One region of the Bacillus sp. LQ16 genome, then DNA from elsewhere that is predicted to be linked to it. Evidence: riboswitches for the same ligand, from Rfam matches in the RefSeq annotation. Region 1 holds a riboswitch; the other holds the start of a gene.
What was found. Region 1 has a riboswitch for S-adenosylmethionine ahead of mtnK (S-methyl-5-thioribose kinase). Riboswitches for the same ligand answer to the same signal wherever they lie in the genome.
Positions count from the first base shown of each region.

Region 2: it holds a riboswitch for S-adenosylmethionine, as region 1 does, so the genes downstream of both, AC3EMB_RS01060 (ABC transporter permease) here and mtnK (S-methyl-5-thioribose kinase) in region 1, are expected to answer to the same signal.

Region 1 is NZ_CM173491.1:3,951,570-3,954,760, reverse strand. It holds gene AC3EMB_RS19765 (aminotransferase class I/II-fold pyridoxal phosphate-dependent enzyme) at 1-250, opposite strand, end outside; gene AC3EMB_RS19760 (carbon-nitrogen family hydrolase) at 265-1,128, shown strand; SAM riboswitch class I at 1,200-1,341, shown strand; gene mtnK (S-methyl-5-thioribose kinase) at 1,432-2,613, shown strand; gene mtnA (S-methyl-5-thioribose-1-phosphate isomerase) at 2,610-3,191, shown strand, end outside.
Region 2 is NZ_CM173491.1:181,459-184,649, forward strand. It holds gene AC3EMB_RS01045 (hypothetical protein) at 1-146, opposite strand, end outside; gene AC3EMB_RS01050 (hypothetical protein) at 421-924, shown strand; partial or broken gene AC3EMB_RS01055 (DUF3951 domain-containing protein) at 941-1,157, opposite strand; SAM riboswitch class I at 1,321-1,426, shown strand; gene AC3EMB_RS01060 (ABC transporter permease) at 1,563-2,480, shown strand; gene AC3EMB_RS01065 (ABC transporter permease) at 2,498-3,191, shown strand, end outside.

The sequences.
Region 1 (3,191 bases):
AGAATGTAGTCACGGCTTCCTTTAAGCTTTCATGTCCGCGAAATGGCGGATATTTATGATGAATGGTCTTTTCGGCAGCATCTTGTAAAGCTTTTACGATATGCTGCGGTGTTGGTTGATCTGGATTACCTTGACCTAGATTAATAACATCGTGACCAGCTGCAACGACTTTGTTAACTTTTGCAACAAGTGAAGCGAAAAATTGTGTTGGCAATGATGTTACTATCTCAGAAGGTTGAAATAATTTCATACTTTCCACCTCTTTTGAAAGTTGTTACAATTCTAGTGACAAATGATATAATCTTTCCAGTATTTTGTAAAGAAAAAAATAAGAATGGGGCTGAAAAAATGAAAGTCGCATGTATTCAAATGGATATTGTTTTTGGAGATGTAGAAAAAAATATTGAGAATGCTAAAAATAAAATAAGCGAAGCTATGAAGGAAAGGCCAGATGTTATCGTCTTACCAGAACTATGGACAACAGGATATGATTTAACGAGACTTTCTGAAATTGCAGATAGGGATGGAGTGGAAACGAAAGAAAAGTTAATAGGATGGGCGAAGCAATATGATGTACATATTGTTGGTGGTTCTATAGCAAAGCAAACAGAGCAAGGCGTTACAAATACGATGTATGTTGTAAATAATGAAGGACAGCTAGTCAACGAATATAGTAAAGTACATTTATTTCAGCTTATGGATGAACATAAATATTTAATAGCCGGTAATGGTACGGGCGAATTTAAGCTGGATGATGTTGAATGCGCTGGAACAATTTGTTATGATATTCGTTTTCCAGAGTGGATGCGTGTCCATACTGCTAAAGGGGCAAAAGTATTATTTGTTGTAGCTGAATGGCCATTAGTTCGTTTAGCACATTGGCGTTTGCTATTGCAAGCAAGAGCAGTTGAAAATCAGTGTTATGTTGTTGCATGTAATAGAGCAGGAAAGGATCCAAATAATGTATTTGCGGGTCATTCTTTAATTGTGGACCCTTGGGGTGAAGTTGTAGTAGAGGCGAATGAAGAGGAATCAATTTTATTTGGAGAGCTTGAATTCGAGAAAATTAAAGAAGTACGTAAAGGAATTCCAGTTTTTGCGGATCGCCGTCCAGAATTATACAAATAAAATGTTGACAAGTGATTTTTATTCTTGGTATAGTCTTCAACATAAAGTTAAAAATTCAAAAAATTATACAACTCTTATCAAGAGCAGGTGGAGGGATTTGGCCCGATGAAGCCCAGCAACCGACCGTAATACCATTGTGAAATGGGGCGTTTATTACGCCAAAAGGCACGGTGCTAATTCCAGCAGAAAGTAAAACTTTCTGGCAGATAAGAGGGGAGAAGATAAACTTCAAACCTCTTTCTTAGTGGAAAGAGGTTTTTCTATGTTAGAAAAACCTCTGAATTTAAAAAGGGGGAGAAGACGATGGGATATTATTCATTAACAGAAATAACAGCTGTACAATATGCGAAAGATCATGGCTATTTTGAAGCGAAGGCAAATGTCGTTTGTCATGAAATTGGAGACGGAAACTTAAATTACGTGTTCAAATTAGATGATGGAGAGAAATCAATTATAATAAAACAAGCACTGCCTTATGCGAAAGTAGTTGGTGAAAGCTGGCCATTGTCTATAAAAAGAGCAACGATTGAAAGCAAGGCATTACAAATTTTTGCGCAGTATGTACCGGATTATGTTCCAGTAGTGTACAGTCATGATGAAGAGTTAGCGATAACGGTAATAGAAGACTTATCAAGACTAACAATTACAAGAAAAGGATTAATAGACGGAGAAGAATATCCGCTTTTATCCCAGCATATCGGCCGTTTTCTAGCACATGTTTTATTTTACACTTCAGATTTTGGTTTACAGTCAGAAGAGAAGAGGGTACTAGAAGGTACCTTTGTAAATCCGGACCTTTGTAAAATTACAGAGGATTTAGTGTTTACAGATCCGTTTGGACATTATGATACAAATGATTATGAGCCAGATTTACAGCTCGTGGTTGATGAACTTTGGAGTGATAAAACTTTAAAACTAAAAGTAGCACAATATAAATATAAGTTCTTAACAAGAAAAGAAACTCTTATTCATGGTGATTTACATACTGGTAGTATTTTTTCGTCACCTTCTGAAACGAAAGTGATTGATCCAGAATTTGCGACATATGGCCCATTTGGATTTGACATAGGTCAATTTATTGCAAATCTATTATTAAATGCTTTATCTAGAGAAGAAGAGAAAAGAAGTGTACTATTTTTCCATATAGAAAAGACGTGGAGTTATTTTGTAGAAACTTTTACAAAGTTATGGATTGGAGAAGGTGTAGAAGCATATACGAAAGAAAAACAATGGTTACCAATTATTTTGCAAAATATCTTTACTGATGCAGTTGGATTTGCCGGATGTGAACTGATTCGTAGAACAATTGGTTTAGCTCATGTAGCAGATTTAGATGAAATAGAAAATAAAGAAACAAGAATTCAAGCTAAGAAACAAGCGCTATCCTTAGGTAAAGAACTAATAAAATATGAATCTAAAAGTGCTGATATTCAACTGTTTCGAACATTATTTCAACAGACAGTTTCAGGGGGCGTAAAAGCGTGAGTACAATTGTTACTGTTCCGAGATCTGTAAGCTGGAAAGGTGATGCAATTGCGGTATTAAATCAAACGAAATTGCCGCATAGCACAGAATACAAAACATTGACGACTATTGAAGAGGTTTGGAAAAGCATCGTAATGTTAGAAGTACGAGGAGCGCCTGCAATTGGAATTGTAGCTGCATTTGGCTTGGCGCTTGCATCAAAAAAATATAAAACTGTACATATTGAAGAATTTCAAAAGAAGTTTAATAGAGATTGTAATTATTTAGGAACGTCACGCCCGACAGCAGTAAATTTATTTTGGGCAATTGATCGTATGAGAGAATCTATTCGAGAGATTACTACAATAAAAGAAGCACAAAAAACATTAGAAGAAGAAGCGCTTCGCATTCAGCAGGAAGATGAAGAGGTGTGCCGAAATATTGGGGAATATGCGTTAACATGTTTTAAAGATGGCGATAATATTTTAACAATCTGTAACGCTGGAAGTATCGCAACTGCCAGATATGGAACTGCATTAGCTCCCTTTTATATTGGAAAAGAGAAAGGTGTGCGTTTACATGCATATGCGTGTGAAACG
Region 2 (3,191 bases), 1.6 Mb from region 1:
TGTTGTTTTAAATATTGAGCTAACTTAAATGGAGCATGCTTCTTCTTTAATACGCGGCGAAGGCTCTCTGTATTTTCGATATGAAGTGATTTTTCGCGAATAAGGACACGAATATCTTCTCCCATAAAAGGCATTGTGTTGTACATAGATGATTCTCCTTAAAAACTTACATATGTTTGCGTTATGCATATGTAAGTCTAGCATGGTTTGTTCTTTATGTGTGCTTACAGTTTTGTAAGGTGATGTAGTAAAGCATTGCAAAAGTTATTTGTATAAAGTGACGATACTGTGACAAACATGTTGGTATATATATTACGATGTCGTCTTAAGTGTAAAAAGTAGGGCGTTCTCGGTATAATAACAAGTGGAGATAAAAGAAACTATAATGAGTAATAGCTGTAGATAAAAGGAGAAGAAGAGATGAAGAAGGTTTTGGGTATTGCTGTAATGGGAAGTATGCTCCTTCTAGCAGGGTGTAATGGAAATAAAGATACGAAAGAAACGAAAGAAAAGGTAGAGCAATCTGCTGAACAAACAGAAGAGATGAAAGAATACCTTGCAGTACATGAAAAATACGATATAAAAATGAATAAAGAAATTAATAAAGCACTGCAGTTATTTGAAGTGGCAAAAGAAAAGGGCGGTAAGGAAATAACGAATGCTACATATAAAGAAGATGTGCAAAAGGTAACAACGAGCATGTTAGAAGATATTGATCATATACGTAAAGAAATTCGTGTGCCGAAGTCGAAAGAGCAAGAACATGAAGTATATGTTGGTTTCTTGAATGAATCGGAACAAGCGATGAAAAAATTACAGAAGTTAGCTAAAGAAGAAGATTCATCGTTGATTCGTGATATAGAAATTAATTTTGCAACAGCATCGACATACTATAAACGCTTTCAAGCAGAAACGAAAAAATAACCTTGCCTGTGCAAGGTTATTTTTTCTTCTTACCATCTCCGTCTGCATCCTCGGATACTAATATTTTCTGTTCTTCGTGAAATTCGGAAATAGTTTGCCCGGTAATATTATCGAAAGGGGTATAAGAAAGAAGTGATACGTTTCTTTTTAATAAAGAGTTTATAGAAGCCGATGATGACAAGTATAACGATAGTTAAGGATAATCCTATAGTAGCAAGAAGTAAGGGATCCATCTTATAACTCCTTTAACATTATTTCTTTTTATTATAAGCCTGTAATCTCGATAAATGAATTAAAAACTGATTTTTCTAAATTTATCCAATCTGATTGACTTTTCAATTTTTCAGAATTATAATTCGAAATATACAATTTGAACCAAATAATAATATAGCAATTTACTTATCCAGAGAGGTAGAGGGACTGGCCCTATGACACCTCAGCAGCGGGTTCTGTAATAGGAACACCGTGCTAATTCCAGCAAGCAAGTCTTGAAAGATAAGTGATGGGCCTTTGTTTGTTAAGCCTTGATCTTATTTTTTAAGATCAAGGCTTTTTGTATTCTAAAAATAGAAAAGGGAGTAATGGAAAAAGTACGTTCATAAAACAAAGTAAATTCATGTGTTTAGGGGGTTATTGAAGTGTATGTAATTAAAAAATTATCGGTTATGGTGTTCACACTATGGGTTATTACGACAGTGACATTTCTAATTATGCATATTATTCCGGGAGATCCATTTTCATCAGATGCAAAAATCTTTCCTGAAGAAGTGATCCAAAACATGAGAGCGAAGTATCACCTTGATGAACCGTTATGGAATCAATATGTTGCTTATTTAGACGGTGTAGTTCATTTTGATTTTGGTGAATCTGTTCAATCAACCGGGCAAGGTGTATCAGAAATTATAACAACTGGCTTTGGTCCATCAGCAATTATTGGTCTACAAGCACTTGTTATTTCATTGTTAGTAGGAATTGCGGCAGGGACATTTGCTGCTCTCTATCATGGGAGAGTAATTGACTATAGTGTGAGTTTGCTCGCAATTTTAGGTATTTCTATTCCAAGTTTTATTTTAGCGCCACTATTTATACAAGTATTCGCTATCCAATTTGAGTTTTTACCAGTAGCCTCTTGGGGAACATTCGAACATACGGTATTGCCATCCTTTGCATTAGCGTTAGGGCCAATCGCAGTTATTACAAGGTTTGTTCGTTCTAATATGATCGAAGTACTGCAGAGTGATTATATTAAGCTAGCAAGAGCAAAAGGTATACCAATTAAGAAGATTATTATAAGGCACGCTCTTCGAAATGCGATTGTTCCAGTACTTACATTTGTTGGACCGTTAATGGCTGGACTCTTAACAGGGACTTTCGTTATTGAAAAAATCTTTTCAATTCCTGGCCTAGGAAAATATTTTGTAGATAGTATTTTTAACCGAGACTATCCGGTGATTATGGGAACAACGATTTTCTATAGTGCATTATTAATTGCTTGTATTTTCATTACAGATATTATTCATCGCATTGTTGATCCGCGTATTCGTTCTATTACATAAGGAGGGGGGATATTTAAATGGGGGCTTATGAGATTAATGAACAGTTATTAACGAAAGAAGAGAAAAAAGAATTAACGATAAATAAAGATCAGCAAAAGATTAGCAGAAAGAAAGAAGTGTTTCGTAAGTTTATATCGAATCCAATCGCAGTTTTAGGAACAGTGACGTTATTGCTAATTATTGTTTTCTCGCTTATTGGCGAAAGTTTAACTTCATTTACTGCGAGTGAACAAGTAAAAGAGGCAACAAATTTACCGCCGAGTAGTGAACATTGGTTTGGAACAGATGATCTAGGGAGAGATATTTGGGCACGTACTTGGGCTGGTGGGAAGATTTCACTAACAGTTGGATTAGTAGCAGCTGCCCTCGATATAGGTCTTGGTGTACTGATTGGTGGATTTAGTGGATATGTGAGAGGACGTAATCGCCTTGGAACGTTAATTGATGAGTGGATTATAAGAGGAATTGAAGTATTATACGGCATCCCATATTTATTAATTGTTATTTTACTATTAATTGTTATGAAACCAGGTCTTTTCACCATTATTATCGCTCTTGCATTAACGGGATGGATTGGAATGGCTCGTCTCATTCGAGCACAAGTATTGTCTTTAAAACAACGAGAGTTTGTTATTGCAGCAGAGCGATTAGGTACATCACATATGAAAATTATATATGGGCATTTAATTCCGAATTTAACAGGGATTATTA